4 regions of the Serratia sp. UGAL515B_01 genome follow, and region 1 is predicted to be linked to each of the others. Evidence: predicted binding sites of a transcription regulator. Region 1 holds the regulator's gene; each other region holds the start of a gene.
The links. The regulator CRP, encoded in region 1, controls carbon source genes, mostly activating them, when cyclic AMP is high. The targets are predictions, from matches to a motif close to ATGTGANNNNNNTCACAT.

Region 1 (5,398 bases):
TTCATTGGCAGGGTAAAAACCGTCACAAAAGACGCCATCAGAAAGACATAACTCAGGAACAGGCACAGACTGGCAGTCAATGGTGACTCACTGGTAAACACCAGCCAGATGCAGATTGCGCTAAGGAAGGAACTCAAACAAATCACCTGTGGCTCGCGGCCTTGTAGATAACGCCCTACCAACCAGCCAGTACCCAGTGAGGAAATCCAAATCCCCAAACCACCAGCAGCCACTACCAGGCTGGAAACACCTATCGGTAGCCCTCGTTGCTGAACCAGGAATTTCGGCAGCCAGGCCATCAAACCATAAGACGGAATGTTAATGCAGAAGATCGCCACAAATAGCAGCAATACGATCGGGCTTTTCAACAAGGCTTTATAGCTTGCCCCTGTTGCTCCAGGCTGGGCACGTTCGGCTTGAGGCGGGTTAGGTACCAGCCATAAGATACAGGCAGCAATCACGAATGCCAGCAGCCCAAGCGCAGAGAAGGAACCACGCCAACCGATATGATCAAGGCAATAAACCGCCACTAGCGGCCCGACAGTCATCGCCAGCCCGGCGGAGGAAAGTAGAATGGATTGCGCGAACGTACGCTGTTCAAGCGAGAAACTCGCCACCACAGCTTTAGCGCACGAGCAGGGATAGCCGGAGTGGCCTATACCGGAAAGGAAACGAAACGTTACCAGTAGCCCCAAGCCGAATCCCAAGATGCCGAAGCACAGCGCAAATCCGCCGAGCAATAGTAATGAGCTACACAGTACTTTCTTGAATCCAAAACGGTCATTGAGCCAACCAGCCGGTATCTGGAACAATGAGTAGGCCAAGAAGAACATACCGGTAATATACCCCAACTGTTCAGCCTGCAAATTGAACTCACGTTCGATAGGCAACAGCGCGAACCCCATTACGGTTTTATCAATGTAAACTACGACATAACCCACAAACAGCAAAAAAATCATTAGTGAACGATTTTTCATCGCTGATATTCCTTTAAGTTATCGCTAAGGTCCCACATCATGGCGGGCTTATGTTGATAGTGTGATCGACATCACTTATAACTTTAAATAACAATCACTTATATCAATCCCGTGGAATCTATAGGCTTTTTATTAACTGCATAAGATACAATTTTTTAATTGATGATGACTTTTGCTGATAGGGGTAGAAATGGGGTATTTACCAAAGTTGCAGCAACTGAAGGTTTTCCAGCAAGTGATCCGCAGCGGTAGTATTCGCGCTGCGGCGCGCACGCTTGGGCAATCTCAACCGGCAGTCAGTCGCACTATCCGCGAATTGGAGCAAGTGTTAGAAACCCAGTTAATCATTAGAAGTAACCAAGGGATGACATTGACCGAAACAGGCCGCACCTTCTCTCTACGGATGCAGTTGATTCTGGAAGAACTGCAGCGTGCCGCCGATGAGATAAAACAGTTGAACCAGCATTCACAGGGCAGCGTTGCTGTTGGATGCTCTTCTTTGCTGGCACTCACGGTACTCCCGGCACTGGTAGAGGAATTTAAACAACCGTTTCCACAGGCCAATCTGCTCATCCGTGAAGCCCAGATTTCTACATTGCTACCAGCATTACGTGAGGGGCGGCTGGATTTTGCCGTCGGCACTTTCAGCGCTGAACTCCCGTTGCAGGATTTAGTGCGCGAACCGCTATTCAACGCTTCATTTTGCATTATTGCACGCCAAGGACACCCCCTGATGCAGGCGACATCAATGGATGAACTCCGTGAAGCAAAACTCGTATTACCGGAAACCGACATGGGGTATTACCAACAACTACAATCGATACTCGGCACTTTCTACCAACAGTTGCCCCATACGCCTATACGTACAGATTCAGTGGCATGCGGGCTGAATATGGTCTTGGAAGCGGGCTATCTGGCGATAGTCGCTCGAGCAATGGCGACACCGCTCTATTTACAGCACCGACTGGTGACATTACCTATCGACAATCTGCCGCAAGCACAGTATTGCGTGCTGTACTCGCAAAAATCGCCGCTAACCATTACGGCGCGGCAATTTCTGGATTTATTACGCGTTCACTGCCAGCGCTATCGATGGTAGGCTCAGGCAATTTCACAGATTTCAAAAGTATGGGTAACGCTAGCGGCTTTGTTCAGCATCAGCGCTACAGAGCAGTATTTCTCTGCGGAAAGATTAACCGCTCGTTCAACAATATTATCGGTCAGCCCGTTACCGGTCACAATAAAGTGCAGGTTGATATGGGTAAACAGACGAGGAGCTTCTTCACGACGTTCTGAGGTCAGTTTTACCTCACAATTAACAATATCGTTACGGCCTTTTTGGAGAATTGACACCACATCAATGGCACTGCACGCCCCAACGGACATTAACACCATCTCCATTGGGCTTGGTGCTTTATCCCCCGCGTTACCATCCATCAACACCTGATGACCAGAAGCTGACTCCCCCAAAAAAGTCAGCCCCTCAACCCATTTCACTCTTGCCTGCATTTTGTACTCTCCGGTTAACTTCTGAAAACAAAGTAAGCTTTCGCATAGAAACTGACAACGGAACCTGATGCTAGTCATGCTGAAGCGAGACAATACAAGACACTCGCCTCACTCTGTGCTACAAACAAAGTCGCAATAACTCTTTCCAGGTGTTCGATTTTCAGGGAACTGCCAAAGGAAAGGTTCCTATATTGGTATGTTAACAGAATGTAGCTTGCAGCACTCCGCGCAAGTCAATATGCTAGAACACAAGCATATTTCTATAACATGCCTCAAACCTGTTGATAGCCACTAATAAAAAACCAGGCTATAGGCACGTTTACAGGGAACTCTGACCCCTGTGATACAAGGCAGCGATAACAACAGAGGATAACAGCGAATGGTTCTCGGCAAACCGCAAACAGACCCGACTCTTGAATGGTTCCTGTCTCATTGCCATATCCACAAATATCCATCAAAGAGTACGCTGATTCACCAAGGTGAAAAGGCCGAAACGCTTTACTACATCGTAAAAGGCTCCGTCGCGGTGCTGATTAAAGATGAAGAAGGCAAAGAGATGATTCTGTCTTACCTTAACCAAGGGGATTTCATCGGCGAGCTAGGATTATTTGAAGAAGGCCAAGAGCGTAGTGCTTGGGTAAGAGCAAAAACGGCTTGTGAAGTAGCTGAAATTTCTTACAAAAAATTCCGCCAACTGATCCAGGTTAATCCGGATATTCTGATGCGTCTTTCCGCACAGATGGCAAGCCGTCTACAAGTCACCTCAGAGAAAGTGGGTAACCTCGCTTTCCTTGACGTCACTGGGCGCATCGCGCAAACATTGTTGAATCTGGCAAAACAACCCGATGCCATGACTCATCCTGATGGTATGCAGATCAAGATCACCCGCCAAGAAATTGGCCAAATCGTCGGTTGCTCGCGTGAAACCGTCGGTCGTATTCTGAAAATGCTCGAAGATCAAAACCTGATTTCCGCTCACGGCAAAACCATTGTCGTATACGGCACTCGTTAATCCTTGAAAACACGGCGCAGGAACATGCGTCGTGTCTCTACCTGCAGAATGGCAAACCATGTGGCGTCGCCTGATTTATCACCCTGAAGTCAATTATGCGCTGCGGCAAACGCTGGTACTTTGCCTGCCAGTGGCTTTTGGTTTGCTGATTGGAAACCTGCAATTGGGGTTGCTGTTCTCTCTGGTTCCCGCCTGTTGCAACATCGCCGGGCTGGATACTCCCCACAAACGCTTTTTCAAGCGTCTAGTCGTTGGCGGCCTATTGTTCGCCTTCAGTAGTTTATTGCTGCAACAGACTCTGCTGTGGCATGTTCCGTTACCCTTGCTAATGTTGGGGATGGCATTGTTATTTGGCGTCAGTGGTGAAATCAGTCCACTGCACGCCCGTTTGTTGCCCGCAGCAATGGTCGCGGCCATTTTCTCACTCAGCACGGCAGGCAGCGTCCCTATATGGCATAACCCCTTGCTATATATCGTAGGCACAGCGTGGTACGGGTTATTTACCTGGTTCTGGTTCAAGCTATGGAAAGAACAACCGATGCGTGAATCTCTGAGCCAACTTTTTACGCAGTTAGCCGATTATTTTGAAGCGAAATACTCATTGCTGACTCAACACATCGATCCGGAAACCGCCCTTCCCCCTTTATTAAAACGCCAACAACAAGTGATGGATCTCATCAACCTGTTGTACCAACAACTCAATTTCTTGCCCCATGCCAGCAACCTTGAGCAAAAGCGTTTAGAAAACATATTTCAGGTCGCGCTCGATCTGCAGGAACACATTACCGTCAGCCTGCATCAGCCAGAAGAGGTACAAAAACTGGTGGAGCAGAGTCAGGCCGAAGCGATTATCCGCCGCAACGCGCAAGTTATCGCAACGCGCCTGCGCGAAGTGGCCGACGATATTCTTTATCATCGCCGCTCACAGCGTTTTGCTATGAAAAACGAGTTGGCCGCATTAGAAAAAGTGGCTACACAGCATGCCGATAATCCGGTTGGCCAATTCTGCTATTACCACTTCAGCCGGATCGCACGTCTGCTACGAACCCAGCGCCCACTCTATCGCCGTAACATTATGATCAATCAGTCGCGATTACCCTTCTGGCCCGCGGTGGTGGGCTATCTTTCGCTAAAATCCAATGCGTTGCGTAACGCTGCCCGGTTGGGGGTTATACTCGCCGTCGGCTGCAATCTGGGGATGATATTCAACCTGCCCAAACCTTATTGGATTTTGCTGACCATTATGCTGGTCAGCCAGAACGGTTACAACGCGACAAGGGTGAGGATCCAGCACCGTGCGCTTGGTACTGTGATTGGATTAGTGATTGCCTCAGGGTTGCTGCAGTTGCAACTGCCAGAGCTGGCAACGCTCTGCGTTATGCTGGCAATCACTCTCGCGGCCTATCTGGTTTTGCGTAAAAACTACGGGTTGGCAGTGATAGGCTTTACCATCACCGCCGTCTACACGTTGCAAATATTGGCTCTCAACGGCACCGATTTCCTGATACCCCGGCTAATAGATACGCTTATCGGCTGCGTACTGGTATTTGGCGGAACGATCTGGCTGTGGCCACAATGGCAAAGTGGACTACTGCGTAAAAACGCGCATCAGGCGCTGGAATATGACCAGACAGCATTACGCATGTTATTGGAAGAACAGGAACCCAACCCCATCAAATTAGCCTATACGCGGATGCAGGTTAATCAGGCTCACAACACCCTATTCACCTCTCTCAATCAGGCCATGCAGGAACCCGGGTTTAAATCAGATTATCTGACAGATATGCGGTTATGGATCACACACAACCAGTTTATTGTCGAACATCTGAATGCAATGACCATTCTGGCACGCGAGCACTATATGCTGACGCCAAAACTGGCGGAAGAATATCTGCAAAGC
Region 2 (5,398 bases), 150 kb from region 1:
GCGGAGCAACACATTGAATACTTGACCCCTCTTTTGGCCTTTAGTCCAACTGAATGTTTAACTGTGCAGCAACGCTACGAGGTAGCGCGAAGCGGCAGGTTTTCAGCGGATCGACCACTTGGCAGATTTGCAGATCGCCAGTAATGCTCATCAGATTAATGGCATCGGCCAGCGAAACATGGCTGTAATCCGCTACAAAGTGCGCCATATTGCGTGTGGCCAGTTTGGCGGCTTCATCCAGTGTTTTGGCGGAGGCCAGTGTGTACAAGGTGTCTTCGGTGCTGATCATTGGGGTAGGTAGTGCTCGGTTTTTTACTACGGTCAGTTTTACTACCACTTCGCCAGGGATCTCCAACCCGCATACGGAGACCTCGCCATCGCCCATTGCAGCATGGAGATCGCCAAGAGCAAACAATGCACCGGGCACGTTAACCGGTAACCATAGCGTGCTGCCTTCGGTGATAATTTTACAATCCATATTGCCGCCGTGGGCATCTGGTGTACCGCAGGGGACCGCTATCCCGGCGGGCGCAACCCCGATGACACCGATCATCGGTTTTAATGGCCAACGAATACCGCCAGGCAGTAATGCGAAGCCATCTTCCAGAGGTACGGTACGGATCTGCGGCTGTTGTAATTCATCGCCTATTACACCAAGACCTGGTGCGGTAACCATAACTGCCTGATTGCAGCGGGGTGTAATACGCTTGATTTCTACCCGTAACACGTCGCCGGGAATGGCATCCTGCACGTACACTGGGCCGGTCGCTGGATTGATTTTGTTCCAATTCAGCTCAGTAAATACGGCTTGTTCAGAGGCGATCTGGTCTTCAAAGCAGTCGCAGGTTTCAAAACAAACGTCGCTGCCACTGGCAACGCTGGCCACAGGGGCATTATCACTCGACATGGCATAAACCACATGCGTGCGGGTAATTCTTTCCATGGCGGTTCCTGTCATTAAATGTTGTGCTGAGATCTTGTTATTGGTGGGTGATTGCAATTTGACGAGCCAGTGCAGGTCTCCTTGTCGAATTAATTAATCACACTCTTCGGGGTAGAAGCAAGCGAAGGAAAGCCTTGTCAGAAAAGTGTTTGCGTTATGCTGGCAGGATATTCTTGAAATTAGTTATGGTATGGTTTTTACGTCCAGTTGCTCGTTCATTCCCCGCACAACTACCCAGTTGATGAAGGATAATACAGCTGAGCAGAGAACTAACATCAACGGAAAGAAAACACTTACGTTATGTCACGCCCCAAAGACAATTCTCTGTGTTGTCGGGCTTGAACAGACGACCGTACTCAGCCCTTCACCTTCTGCCTTGATAATGGGCTTTTGGGGCTGCGACGGCACCACGGACAGTTAAGGGACACCGCCTACACATAACGCTTCCGGCTGGTGGGAATGATAAGGAACGCCTACACGCCGTGAACTCTTCCCTGGTGGCTGGTATCGCGCATCTAGGCACTCAACGGATCACCCCCACCTGTAGCACCATTACGCTCTGCTATTTAGGCACTAGCGGTAACCTTGATAAACTTCCGCCACACGTTTGAAGTATTCTATCAGGTAGTTAATACACACCTGAACCTTCAGCGGCAGCTTATCCTTTTTGGTGTAGAGGGCGTAGATTGGGCGTGGTTCAGAGTAGTAGTGCGTGAACAGGATCTCTATTTCTCCTCGTTTTATTTCTTCAATCACCCACATTAACGGCGTATGGGCAATTCCGGCACCGGCCTTCAGCAAGTGGATCAGAGTCTGAGAGTCATTAGTTACAAAGCGTCCCTGCGGGGAAATATGCGTGGTGATACCTTCTGGCGTCATCAACTCAAACTCACTGTCTGGCCTTACGCTATATTCCAACCAGGAAGAATTTGCCATATCGCTGGGTTTTTGTGGCGTACCGTGCAAAGCAAGGTAGCGCTTGGCGGCACAGACCACCATCGGCATTGATCCTAGGCGTTTGGAAAACAGGCTAGAATCCTGCAATGTGCCAGTACGGATAACGAGGTCCAATCCGTCCGCAATCAGGTCTGGTGCCGGAACACCTGTCACGAGATTTACCGTCAGACCCGGATGTTCTTGCAGCATTTCAACAGCCATTGTTGCTAGCACATTCTGCGCCATGGTAGAGGAGCTGCCGATACGCAGCGTACCGATTGGTGTGTTGTTCAGTGCGTATAGTTGCTCATGAACTTCAGTGGCTTCTTGCAACATGCGTCGGCAGCCCTGGTAATAGATTTTACCTGCCTCGGTCAGGCCGATGCTACGTGTGCTGCGGTTAAGGAGTTTCACCTGCAGGTCATTTTCCAGTTTGGCCACTGTCTGGCTGATGGAAGAAACGCTCATGTTGAGTTGGCGTGCTGCTGCAGTAAATGAACCACCTTCGATAACTTTGGCAAACACAGACATCCTCTTTAGTCTTTCCATTATTCACTCTGGCTTAAAAGTGATTTAGATCACAAATTGTAGATGAGTTTATAGTAAGCAGGCTAATATAATGCTGCCGGGCGTATCCTTCGCCTTTCGCGTCACGGCGTTGTTTGCTGTAGTCCAGAAAGAGGTGGTGCCCACGGACTGACAGAGTAAGGTAGCCATCCCTCTGTATTTGAAAGGGAGGGATAAACGCTAAGGGCAACGATGTCACGCATACTGCCGTTGACCTAACGTTCCCAACGATAACCTATGTATTCCCTTTTACGACCGTATGTTCAGAGTTTACCTCTTTTTCCGGTTCGAAACCCAGATAATAGGCTGTCCTCCAAAACGGTATGTGAACGTTATGAGCGGTTATTTTAGCGCGGGGCAAAGTGCAGCTTCGCGGTTTAGTGGGGCGAAAAAGCGGCGAGAAACATGGAAAAGTGCTTAAAATGGCCCCGGCTTTTCGGCTCGTGCTCCAAAAGCCTGTTTTTTGTGCGGTTAGGAAGCGAACGCCGACCCACTCTTATCACTTTAGCGCTGGGCCATGTACCCTGAAGGCGGACTTTGGGGGGAGAAGGTACCTTGGTCAGTTTAAGGAACGCAACCTAGGCTGTGTGATAACGTTTGGCCCTCTGTTCGTTATAATGTAAACAAAATGTGAGATAAAAAGGGCGCTGTCCCGGTGCAGTAAAGAATTAAGGAAAAAACGATGAGTTTGCTTCCGGTCATGGTCATCTTTGGGATGTCTTTCCCACCGGTATTTTTTGAGTTATTGGTGTCGCTGGCACTGTTTTTTATTATACGCCGCCTGCTGCAACCCACCGGTATTTACGATTTTGTCTGGCATCCGGCGTTGTTCAATACCGCGCTGTATTGCTGTTTGTTTTATCTGGTTTCATCTCTTTTTGTCTGAGGTCACCGTGAAAACTTTTTCATTGAAAATAATCCGAATTGCGATCACGTTGATCCTGGTCTTGCTGGCGGCTATGGCTGTATTCAAGGCTTGGGTGTTTTATACCGAGTCGCCGTGGACTCGTGATGCCAAATTTAGCGCCGATATTGTAGCGATCGCCTCGGACGTCAGCGGCCTGCTGCAAGATGTACCGGTCACGGACAACCAACTGGTGAAAAAGGGACAGATCTTGTTTGTGATCGACCCTACACGCTATCAGCAGGCATTAGCGGAGGCTAACGCGGATGTCTCCTATTACCAGGCATTAGTAGCAGAGAAACAGCGTGAGGCGGGACGCCGTGTACATCTTGGGATAAAAGCAATGTCTCAGGAGGAGATCGACCAGTCCAGTAACGTGCTGCAAACCGTAGAGCAACAGTTAGCGAAAGCGATTGCTGTCCGTGATTTAGCCAAACTTGATCTAGAACGCACCACGGTTCGCGCACCTGCGGATGGCTGGGTGACCAACCTGAATGTTCATGCGGGGGAATTTATCAACCGGGGTTCCACTGTGGTGGCATTGGTGAAGAAAAACACCTTCTATATCACCGCCTATATGGAAGAAACCAAACTTAGTGGGGTGAAGAAGGGTGACCGAGTGGAGATCACCCCCCTGGGTAGCAACCGCATCATGTACGGTACCGTCGACAGCCTGGCCGCAGCGGTGAATAACAACAGTAGCTCCGTTAATAATAAGGGGTTGGCATCCATCGACAGCAATCTGGAATGGGTGCGTTTGGCGCAGCGTGTGCCAGTAAAAATCATTCTGGACGAGCTGGACCAGCAACACCCCTACCCAGCGGGCACCACGGCGACCGTGGTTATCACCGGTAATAATGATCGCAATGCCGCCAGCGGTTCACCGTTTAGCAAACTAATGCATCGGTTACGTGAGTTCGGTTAATGAAAAACCCAACCTTTATCCGCCTGAGGTTCGCCTTCAAGCTTAGTTTTGCGATTGTTTTCGCACTGTTTGTCGGTTTTCACCTTCACCTGGAAACCCCGCGTTGGTCAGTAGTGACCGCGGCTATTGTGGTTGCCGGCCCCGCTTTTGCTGCCGGAGGCGAACCGTTTTCAGGTGCTATCCGTTATCGTGCTTGGCTGCGTATTCTCGGTACGTTTGTAGGCTGTTTTGTCGGTTTACTGGTTATTGTTATGTGTGCACGAACACCGGTAGTGATGCTGATGCTCTGTTGTATCTGGTTGGGGGTCTGTACCTGGATTTCCTCGTTGGTAAAGATCGAAAACTCTTACGCTTGGGGTTTAGCGGGCTATACGGCGCTGATTATCATTGTGACGTCGGCATCGTCTCCCAACACGTTGCTTGCGGCACCGCAATTTGCCATAGAACGCTGTAGTGAGATTGTGCTCGGTATTGCCAGTGCGGTATTGGCTGACCTGCTGTTTTCTCCCCGTTCAATCAAGCAAGATATCGATCGCATAGTGGATGAATTGTTGGTCAAGCAATACAAACTGATGCAGAAGTGTATCAGCAACGCGGAAAAAGATGATATTGATCGCACCTGGGGAGATTTAGTGAAAAGCACCACTGCGCTGAATGGTATGCGCAGCAATCTGATGCTTGAATCTTCACGTTGGCAGCGAGTTAGCAGCCGTATGCTGGCATTGCATACGCTCTCTCTTTCACTGATTACCCAGGCTTGTGAAACTTACCTGATTTTGCTCAATCACCCTGATGCGGTGAAGGAGAATATCCGCGAGTTGCTGATGGTTCCGGCGGAGACCCCTGCGGAGATCCGTAAGCACCTGAAACAGGTGCGTCAGTTGCTGGCTATCAATCCCACCGAGGAAACGTTGCCTACGGTCACCAGTTGGATCGGCTCAGCAACGCGTTACCTGCTGTTGGCAAAAGGGATACATACCAACAGTAGTATCAATGGGGTTGAAAACGAGATACTTGCCGGAGAGGTGGTGGTGAGGCAGCCATCGGCTGAGGGCCACCATGCGATGATTAATGGGTTACGCGCCTGGGTTGCGACATCCGTTGGTTGTTTGTTCTGGCTGTG
Region 3 (5,398 bases), 370 kb from region 1:
TCCATTGCCCCCTTCACTACGCTACGGATCGCTGGATCAAGAATGGCATCGCGGATGGTCAGCAGGTTAGCACGTTGACCCAAATAGGCTGTTATGGCATGACCAGTATTCAAGGTAAACAGTTTACGCTCCACAAAGGCCATCAGGTTGTCGGTCAGCTCCATCCCAGGGATAACTGGCGGCTCACCCTTGAATTGCGTCTGGTCAACAATCCATTCACTGAAAGTTTCTACCGTCACTTCCAGCGGGTCGTTACTGCCTGCCTCTGCTGGCGGCACGATACGGTCCACTGCGGAATCGACAAAACCAATATGTTGCTCAACCCACGTTTGCTCATCCTGCGGCAAAGCGTCGAATATATGCTGTTTAAACTGACTGGTACCACGAACCATATTTTCACAAGCAATAATATTTAGCGGCTGGGTATTACCTTGCTGATGACGCTTGATTAAACCTTTAGCAATCGTCCCTGCAATCTTACCGAGTATTTGCGGACCCACAGCCGTCGTGACAATATCAGCTTCAGCAATCAAGGAGACGGCTTCTTCACTACCACTGTTGACAGCACTGACATTATTGACATGTTCAATACGCGCCTGCTCACCCACTACATGCACTTGGTAGCTTTTGCGTTGATTCAATGCATCCAGCACAGTCTGATTAACGTCAGCAAAAGTCAGTTCGGCATGTGCATCAGCAAGCAACTTGCCAATAAAACCTCGGCCAATATTTCCGGCTCCGAAATGTAATGCTTTCATATTCCTACCTTTATTAATGTCGAAGGGTGCAGCAAGCTGCACCCTTTAAAATGATCCTGTTATCAGGCTTTCTTGCCGCCAAGCAACTCCAACACTTCTTGCACACTTGTGGTATGCGCCAGCCGTTCGATGACGGTCTCATCATCCAACGCATTGGTCAGGCTAGTGATCACCTGGATATGTTCGTTATTGCGCGCCGCAATGCCTATAACCAAACGCGCAATTTCGTCATTATCTTCACCGAAACGGACACCTTTAGGGTACTGACAGAACACCACGCCGGTGCGCAATACACGATCTTTGGCTTCAATAGTTCCGTGTGGTACGGCAATCGACTCACCCAGATAAGTGGATACCAGCTTCTCACGTTCCAACATCGCTGGAACATACTCGGGTTCAACATATCCGCCCTTCACCAATTGCTCACCGGCAAAACGGATAGCGTCTTCTTTGTTGCCTGCTCGCAGATTGAGGAACACATTGCCTTCACCCAGTTTGAACAAGTTCTGTTCGCTGTCTTCAAAGCTATCGTCCAGCGTAGCAATCACCTTCTGTTCGATTTCGGTGGGTTTGTTAGCGGCAACCAAGCGTGCCGTCAAATCATTGTACAACTGGCTATCCAGGAAATTGGTCAGTGAAATGTGTTGGGCCTGAGGCGCATGGCGCATAGCACGTTCGGTCAGATCACGGTGGGTAATCACCAAATCCACATCTTCCGGCAGGTTATTGATTGCGCTGTTGGTTACAGAGATATTCTTCAACCCCGCATCAGCCACTTTTTTACGCAATACACCGGCACCCATCGCGCTAGAACCCATACCCGCATCACAAGCCACGATGATTTTACGCACAGTGTTCAGATCGCCGTCTGCCATTGTGTTAGACGCTTTGCCACCTTTAGCCTGGGCTTTCATTTCCTGGATACGGCGCGTTGCCTCTTCCAAATCGTCTTCCTCTTTCACTTTCGAGGTTTTCAGCAACAGAGCGGAAACCAGGAAAGAAACCAGGAAAGCGGCGAAAATTGCCGTCACGTTAGCGAAGTAGGCACCTTTTGGCGTCATTGCCAGCACAGCGAGAATAGAACCCGGAGAAGCAGGAGAGACCAGGCCACCATTCAGTACGGTCAGGGTGAATACACCGGTCATACCGCCCAGAATGACAGCAAGGATCAAGCGAGGGTTCATCAGCACGTATGGGAAATAAATTTCATGGATCCCACCCAGGAAGTGGATGATCGCTGCACCGCCTGCGGACTGTTTGGCACTGCCACGGCCAAAGAACATATAGGCCATCAGCACACCCATACCAGGGCCCGGGTTGGCTTCGATCAGGAAGAAGATCGATTTACCCGCTTCGGTGGCTTGCTGGATACCCAACGGCGAGAAGATACCGTGGTTAATGGCATTGTTCAGGAACAGGATTTTCGCTGGTTCAACGAAGATAGAAGTCAGTGGCAGCAGGTTGTTGACCACCATGATATGCACGCCGGCTGCCAAGCCCTTGGATATCGCTTCTACCAATGGGCCAATACCCAGAAAGGCGAGGATCGCCAGCAGCATACCGATAATACCGGCGGAGAAGTTGTTGACCAACATCTCAAAGCCACTCTTGATCTTGCCATCAACCCAGCGGTCGAAGTGTTTGATCGCCCAGCCACCGAGTGGGCCAGCAATCATGGCACCAAGGAACATCGGCATATCCGCACCGACGATCACTCCCATGGTAGTAATAGCACCAACAACGCCGCCGCGCTCGCCGCCCACCAACTTACCGCCAGTAAAACCAATCAGCAGAGGTAGCAGATAGGTGATCATTGGGCCGACGAGTTTGGCTAACGTCTCGTTTGGCAACCAGCCTGTGGGAATGAATAACGCGGTAATAATACCCCAGGCGATAAATGCGCCAATATTGGGCATTACCATATTACTGAGGAAGCGGCCAAAGTTTTGCACTTTAACCTTAATATCTGGTGAAAACATAAAACACACCCCTATTGTTACGCGCTTACAATAAGAGCGCGTGATAATTGTTGTAACTTTCCAGCCATGTTGTGCTGTTTGCGAAATGGACTCTACCACGCTCTTTTTACTACGCGAACCGCATAGATTTATTGTGATCTACATCACTAAAATGCACCCAGAAACCGGCCATTTATAGTGATTTAGATCACAAATAATGAGTATAACAAAGCAAAAGTTAGGGAAGGTTTGTAACTCCCCTCAAATAAATGTGATTAAAATCACACTTTATTACCCTGTCTTTCTTTTTAAATTGTGATTTAAGTCACAATTTATTTCACTCCCGATTAGCGGACTATTGCTCAGAGATGAGATCTCCTCTGCGAGCACCTACGGCACAGGCAACTCACCATGGTATGAATGAATAAAAAGACTTAATAGGCTCTAAGAGAAGTGATAATTGATTGAAGTGTAGTAGAAGTACGGTAGGAAAGAGGGATTAAGGTATGCGGAGCAGCAAATTGCCCACATACCTTTACCGTTATTGCATTACCGCCAGCACTGTCTTCTGTGCATTCAGCAGGTTCTGTTGTTTAGCCACCAAGCTGGACATCATAGTGTTGTACTGCGTTGCTTGTTGCTGGGTACGGAACTGCACACCACCATTATTGAAACTCACCTGATTACCCTGAGCCTTCAGGAAATCGCCTACCTGTACCAGTTCCTGTACAAAATCAGCAGTCGTTGGGATCGCTGGCATCAGCGCATTGGTCGGGGCGGTGACTATCTTGTCATATGCCTTGCTGTACACGGCTTTCAGATCGCCTGGCTGTTTCAACGCCGCACGTGAATTATCCGCCTGTGACTTCGCCAACTGGATCTGCTGGCCTAACAGGTTCAATCCCTCTATCGATTGTTGCAAGGAATCACGTTTAGTCATGTAGTCTCGCGCGGTGTGGATCTCGTTAATCTGCTCCAATGCGTGCGTTAGGCTAGCCTCCACGGATTTCGATAACTGCTGGGAAAAACCCACCAAGATGGCATAATCCCCCGTATAAGTGCCGAACTTCTGTTTCTGATCTTCGCTTAGCGTCGGGATATGTACGCCGCTGCGCATCACCGTATTCTGTAAGTAATCTACGAAAGCCTTGCGTTGTTCTGGTTCTTTATCACCGCAGGCGGTCAGTTGCATTACCACCAACAATGCGAGTACCGGCGCCAACCAACGCGTGAAAACTCTGTTGCGGATCTCAAACGCCATATGACAAACTCCTGTTATATAATTGCTTTTTTCAGGCTCCATGCCTTGTGCTGCACTCCATGCGGCCATTAGGCTGTGTCCCTTAACGGTACGCTGGCGTACCGTTAAGGGACACAGCCTAGAATAGATCAACTGAATGTGATGCGATACGCGATTTCACATTCAATCCCAAGATAGCTGTGTATTTCCTAACCAGGAACTGGATACCATCAGATACGAAAAAGCGCCCGCAGGCGCTTTCTCTAACTCTCTCACTATCACTGCAAAACGGAAATATCCGCTACCTGCAGGAACAGTTCACGCAGCTTACTCAACAGCGTCAGACGGTTAACACGCACCGCGTCATCCTCTGCCATCACCATCACGCTGTCGAAGAATGCATCGACGGTCTCACGCAGTGCAGCCAATTCAACCAGAGCTTCTTGATAACGACCTTCTGCAAACAACGGTTGAAGCTTATCGCGCAACACCACCAGATGCGTCGCCAATTTCAACTCGGCAGGTTCTTTCAACACCGAGGCATGAACCTGTTCCAACAGCGTATCGTTAGACTTGGCCAGAATGTTGGAAACACGTTTGTTGGCCGCTGCCAGCGCAGCTGCTTCTTCCAACGTACGGAAGTGAGTTACCGCTTTTACCCGTGCGTCGAAGTCTGCCGGTCTGGTTGGACGACGTGCCAATACGGCCTGGATAGTATCCACCGCGTGGCCTTCTTCTTGATACCAAGCACGGAAACGCCCCAGCATAAAATCAACAACGTCATCTACTGCGTTGCTATTGGTCAACTTGCTGCCATAAAGGCGCACGGCCTCTTCGGCCAGCGTTTGCAGATCCAACGGCAGATTTTTCTCAACGAGAATACGCAGAACGCCCAGTGCAGCGCGGCGCAGGGCAAACGGATCTTTATCGCCTTTCGGGTGTTGCCCAATGCCGAATATCCCGGCCAGCGTATCCATTTTGTCGGCGATCGCCAGTGAACAGGCTACCAGCGATTGTGGCAGTTCATCACCCGCAAAACGCGGCTGATACTGCTCGTTCAACGCCACAGCAACATCCTCAGACTCACCATCGTGGCGGGCATAGTGCATGCCCATCACACCCTGGGTGTCGGTGAACTCGAACACCATATTGGTCATCAGGTCACACTTCGACAGCAACCCCGCGCGAGTGGCGTGATTGACATCAGCGCCGATGCGACCGGCAATCCACCCTGCTAATGCCTGAATACGGTCGGTCTTGTCGCGTAATGTCCCCAATTGTTGTTGGAACAACACGGTTTCCAGGCGCGGCAGTTGGTCTTCCAGGCGTTTCTTGCGGTCGGTATTGAAGAAGAATTCGGCATCGGCCAAACGCGGACGCACCACTTTCTCGTTACCAGAGATGATTTGCTGCGGATCTGTCGATTCAATGTTGGCCACAAA
Region 4 (5,398 bases), 790 kb from region 1:
CTGATCACTTCCAGTATTTCGCCCACCTTTAGCTGCGGCATCGCTTCCAACGTTGCTACTGCCGGATATGGGCAAGGCTCTCCGACCATATCCAGGCGGTAATCCGGCACCAATTCTACCTGTTTCATACTTCACTCCTCAAATTCACCTTTTGCATATCCAATTTGGTGCGAAAAAAACGTTTCTCCCACCCCAGCATAGCGGCAAAGGCAATCGCTAACAGTAGATAGGTTACCAGCAGTCCGCCGATTGGCCCGAAGGTATCCAACAGGTTGATCTTGTCGTAACGGGTGGCAAGCACAGGCGACAGAGCATCCCAATAATAAGCCAGCAGTGTAGCGCCGATAATATTGCCCAAACCGACCCACCAGTAATGGATCTGCCCTTCAACCGCGCGGTACATCCAACCAGTTTCACAACCACCGGCAAGCACAATGCCGAAACCGAACAGCAAGCCACCCAGTACAGCGTTTGGCCCAGCCCACATAATCTTCGGTTCGACCCCTAGCTGTACATAGCTGAAGATACCGATGGCGCTCACCGCCATGCCAAGAATAATCGCCTTGGCCATGTGGGTACGGCCAGTGATCCACAAATCACGAAATGCCGAGGTAAAGCAGATCTGCGCCCGTTCTATCAGCAAACCGAAGCCTATGCCAAACAGCATGGCAATACCCATTGTGGGTGCATCAAACAGCGTCCACAGCGACCAGGCAATCGCAAGGCAAAAAATCATCATTCCCAATCGGAAGCGACGGCGTGCCTGATCAAGTTTTTGCGTTAATGGCGAAGCTGCGTTAACTTTTTGCAGCTTTAGAGGAATACGGAATATTGGCAGCAGAGTAAATTTGGCACCGAAGTAAGAACCTATCGCAGTCGCCAGCGCAAAGAACCAGGCATGCAGGGAAAACTGTGGAATACCGGTAAAGAAGGCTGCCAAGTTGCATCCCATAGCTAAACGCGCCCCGAAACCGGCAATAATCCCCCCAATAATGCCTGTACAATACGAATGCGGTGTTGCGGCATGCGAAGTTTTATATTGTTAGCCCATAATGCAGCGGCAATACAGCCAGCAAACATACCGATAATCATTCGTCCATCTATACGCTCCAACGGTGTCCCCTGGAGACCTATCACCTTAAAGTACCCCCACTGTTCAGGGTGAAAGCCAAACCATTGCAATACGTGCCCACCCCAGCGGGTAAATTCCCCCGTCACAGCCCAGAAGGTGCCTGTCATACCGAAATAGTAAGTAGAAAGTATCCCAGTGGCGATCACCGCGGGCATAGGTGCCCAAAAGCGCACCAAGTATTGAGATTTGAATTGCTGCCAGCTCATGGCATCCCCTGCACTCATAGTCCGTAAATTAAACTGTCAGATAATACGCCTGTTAACGGAGTTTGCCTCGATTTAAGGTATAAAAAAACCAGACTTAAGGCTAGACATATGCCTATGCCACTTAAAGTGACTATCCAGCAGTTAAAACCTTTAACCAATTGATTAAATGATGATTTAAACAACATCGCCCTATATCAGTAAGAGTAAAACCTTGGCTTTAGGTCAGCAAGGCTCTAAAACACGCCTGGCGCGCATAACGCCAGTGAAAGTTCCATTAAAAAAGGGCCCATGTGTGAACATGGACCCTTTTTACACCAGCGACTGGATCGGCAGTTAATCCTTAAACGATCAACATTAGTCCACAGGCCGGTTTTTGTATTGATGAAGCCTAAGCGGCCATATCAGCAATTATGCATCACCGAAACGACGGCGGGCCGTAGCTGGCGCGGCATCGTCACGACGAGCTGCTGGTTTGGCGGTACGGCGTTCACCACCCGCGTTACCACCTTCACGGCGCTCACCGAAAGAACGACGTGGAGCACCGGCCCCTTCACGGCGTTCACCGCTAAATGGGCGTGCTCCACCACGACGCTCACCACCGTTACCTTCACGACGTTCACGACGTTCATTTGGTTGTGCGTCACCGAGTAGTTGCATGTTCATCGGCTTGTTCAGAATACGAGTACGCGTGAAGTGATTCAGGATCTCACCCGGCATACCTTTCGGTAATTCGATAGTCGAGTGAGAGGCAAAGAGCTTAATGTTACCAATATAGCGGCTGCTGATATCACCTTCGTTAGCAATTGCACCAACAATATGGCGAACTTCGACACCATCATCACGGCCCACTTCAATGCGATACAACTGCATTTCACCCACGTCACGACGCTCACGGCGTGGACGATCCCCACCCTCACGGCCATCTGGACGTGGATCGCGACGACGATCACTGCCACGATCGTCTCGTTCGTTGAACTCACGTCGTTGACGCGGCTTGAATACTGGATCTGGTGGCAATATCAGAGGGCGTTCACCCTGAGCCATTTTCAACAATGCTGCTGCCAGCGTTTCCATATCCAGCTCTTCTGCGGGTTGCAGCTTAGCCAGTAGTGCACGATACATATCCAGATCGCTGCTTTCCAGCTGTTGCTGTACTTTAGCAGCAAACTTGGCCAGGCGACGTTCACCCAACAGTGCTGCATTTGGCAGTTCAACTTCGGGAATAGTCAGTTTCATGGTGCGTTCAATGTTACGCAGCAGGCGACGTTCACGATTCTCAACGAACAACAGCGCACGGCCAGCACGACCAGCACGACCAGTACGGCCGATACGGTGAACGTAAGACTCTGAATCCATAGGAATATCATAGTTTACAACCAGGCTGATACGCTCAACGTCCAGACCACGAGCTGCAACATCGGTGGCGATCAGAATATCCAGACGGCCATCCTTCAGACGTTCTAGTGTTTGCTCACGCAGGGCCTGGTTCATGTCACCATTCAGTGCTGCGCTATTGTAGCCACTGCGCTCCAACGCTTCGGCCACTTCAAGGGTCGCATTCTTGGTACGCACGAAGATGATCGCTGCATCAAAGTCTTCAGACTCCAGGAAACGCACCAAAGCTTCGTTTTTACGCATCCCATGCACAGTCCAGTAGCTCTGGCTGATATCTGGACGAGTCGTGATACTAGACTGAATACGGACTTCCTGTGGCTCTTTCATAAAGCGACGGGTAATACGGCGAATCGCTTCCGGCATGGTTGCAGAGAACAATGCGGTCTGATGCTCTGCCGGGATCTCCGCCATGATGGTTTCTACATCTTCAATAAAGCCCATACGCAGCATTTCGTCAGCTTCGTCCAGCACCAAGCCTTTCAAACCAGAGAGATTCAACGTGCCACGTTTCAGGTGATCTAACAGACGGCCCGGAGTACCGACTACAATTTGTGGGCCTTGACGCAGTGCTCGCAGTTGCACGTCGTAACGCTGGCCACCGTACAGTGCCACTACGTTAACACCGTGCATATGTTTGGAGAAATCGGTCATAGCTTCAGCCACCTGAACCGCCAGTTCACGGGTAGGTGCCAGCACTAGAATTTGTGGTGCTTTAAGAGTTGCATCAAGATTGTGCAACAAAGGCAGCGAAAACGCTGCGGTCTTGCCACTTCCTGTCTGCGCCATGCCAAGCACGTCGCGGCCATTCAACAGGTGAGGAATACACTCAGCCTGGATTGGTGATGGTTTTTCATAGCCCAGATCGGTCAGAGCAGAAATGATCGGAGCAGATAGCCCCAGGTCAGCAAAAGAGGTTTCAAACTCAGTAGTCATGTACACGTGCCTCATTAATAATGGCAGCCAGTCTACATAACTCGTCGAGAAAATTTTCAGTCATTTTCATTGAAAAGTGTGAACCGGCTCAAATTGGATTATAAAACAGACAAAAAAGCCATCGCCCGCTAAGGCGATTACTTTGGTTAAACAACCAAGGTATATCAGGCTGATTACCCTTCATTTTTCACGTTGCCGCTGCGTTGGCTGCTCTCGCTGCTCCTCGTCACTTAGTCAACTAAGTTCCCGGGGATCCGTTCGATTATCCACCTTGCCGCAACCCGAAATCTATTGGGTATAGTGTCCGTCAGCTATTGCTGGTCCGATTCCGATAGGTCGTCTTGTTCTTGGCCTAACAGCGCCAATTCCAACAATGCATAGCGGTGCTCAACAAAATTATGAACGTTGTTAGCCACCGTCAGTTTGAACAGCGCCGAAGCGGTGTTCTTGTCCCCCAGACTTAGGTAATGCTTACCTAAATAGAAGTCAGTTTCACTGAGATGCTCAGCGAGCGAAGTGTTATCCGTTGCATCTGCCTTGAGCTTTTCCATCAGCGTTTTTTCGCTAATTTTGCTCAGGTAGAATTCGACAATATTCCATCCCCATTCCCCTCTGTCCGCTTTTTCATAACGCTGCTGTAGCGCTACGGTTGCCTTATCGGGATCGATTTCTCTTTCCGCTAGATAAAGCCATAAAGAACGGAAGGGATCGTTTGGGTCGTCTTGATAAAACGCCTGCAGATCATCCTGCGCCAACAAGAAGCGGCCGCCATAATAAAGTGCGATGCCCCGGTTTAAACGCGCGTAGTTGTAAGTTGGATCAAGTTCTAGTACCGAATCAAACGCTTCATAGGCAGCATCAAAATTGCCTGCCTGCGTTAAATAAATGCCTAAGTAGTTGAAAACCTCTGGCATATCAGGACGTATCGCCAACGCTTGCGAAAAATCATTGCGCGCTAGTGCACGCAGTCCGAGTATATCATACAACACACCGCGTTCATATAAAAGCTGCGCACGCTCATCGTCCGTCAGTGCCCGGCTGGCAAGTATTTGTTCCATACGCGCCAAGATCACTTCCTGCTGCAGCGTTGGCTGCAGCGGAATAGCAAGAACGTCGTCTTTACGCCAATCCTGGTTGCTGCATCCTGCCAGCAATAGTGCTGTCGCAACGTAACACCAGCGCAAGAAAGGCTTCATTTCCCACTCCCGAAGACAAACATTGGATGACCGTCCTGTCCTCCGCTTGTGAATACACGAGTATCCTACCCGCTATGTAAGAACAGCCCCTGCCTACTCAAGGGCTGTGAAACTGCTGATATAGTTACTCTGCTTCTGGTAAAGGAGCAGTCTCTGGCGCCGTTGCTTCTTTGATGCTAAGACGCACGCGGCCCTGACGATCAACTTCCAGTACCTTAACCGGTACATCCTGCCCCATTTGCAGATAATCGGTCACTTTCTCAACACGCTTGTCCGCAATTTGAGAAATATGCACCAGACCTTCTTTACCGCCGCCGATAGCTACGAACGCACCAAAATCAACGATACGGGTAACTTTACCCTGATACACTCGGCCAACTTCAATCTCGGCGGTGATCTCTTCTATACGGCGAATGGCATATTTCGCTTTATCACCATCAGTAGCAGCGATTTTCACCGTACCATCATCTTCAATTTCAATAGTAGTACCCGTTTCTTCGGTCAATGCACGGATCACGGAACCACCTTTGCCGATA

Region 2: aaeR (HTH-type transcriptional activator AaeR) is a predicted target of CRP. The motif match lies at 2,446-2,463, and genes of this name have one in related genera.
Region 3: OK023_RS17775 (PTS mannitol transporter subunit IICBA) is a predicted target of CRP. The motif match lies at 2,986-3,003, and genes of this name have one in related genera.
Region 4: yrbN (protein YrbN) is a predicted target of CRP. The motif match lies at 3,743-3,760, and genes of this name have one in related genera.

Annotation. Positions count from the first base shown of each region.
Region 1 is NZ_CP109901.1:3,574,327-3,579,724, forward strand. It holds gene OK023_RS16205 (MFS transporter) at 1-977, opposite strand, end outside; gene OK023_RS16210 (LysR substrate-binding domain-containing protein) at 1,168-2,076, shown strand; gene OK023_RS16215 (OsmC family protein) at 2,079-2,486, opposite strand; gene crp (cAMP-activated global transcriptional regulator CRP) at 2,866-3,498, shown strand; gene OK023_RS16225 (YccS/YhfK family putative transporter) at 3,557-5,398, shown strand, end outside.
Region 2 is NZ_CP109901.1:3,420,290-3,425,687, reverse strand. It holds gene OK023_RS15430 (acetamidase/formamidase family protein) at 41-943, opposite strand; gene aaeR (HTH-type transcriptional activator AaeR) at 1,517-2,428, opposite strand; gene aaeX (p-hydroxybenzoic acid efflux pump operon protein AaeX) at 3,129-3,332, shown strand; gene aaeA (p-hydroxybenzoic acid efflux pump subunit AaeA) at 3,340-4,275, shown strand; gene aaeB (p-hydroxybenzoic acid efflux pump subunit AaeB) at 4,275-5,398, shown strand, end outside.
Region 3 is NZ_CP109901.1:3,939,760-3,945,157, reverse strand. It holds gene OK023_RS17780 (mannitol-1-phosphate 5-dehydrogenase) at 1-758, opposite strand, end outside; gene OK023_RS17775 (PTS mannitol transporter subunit IICBA) at 821-2,737, opposite strand; gene OK023_RS17770 (DUF3053 domain-containing protein) at 3,258-3,977, opposite strand; gene glyS (glycine--tRNA ligase subunit beta) at 4,235-5,398, opposite strand, start outside.
Region 4 is NZ_CP109901.1:153,138-158,535, reverse strand. It holds gene yedF (sulfurtransferase-like selenium metabolism protein YedF) at 1-128, opposite strand, end outside; partial or broken gene yedE (selenium metabolism membrane protein YedE/FdhT) at 125-1,287, opposite strand; gene OK023_RS01010 (DEAD/DEAH family ATP-dependent RNA helicase) at 1,747-3,666, opposite strand; gene yrbN (protein YrbN) at 3,656-3,730, opposite strand; gene nlpI (lipoprotein NlpI) at 3,978-4,862, opposite strand; gene pnp (polyribonucleotide nucleotidyltransferase) at 4,987-5,398, opposite strand, start outside.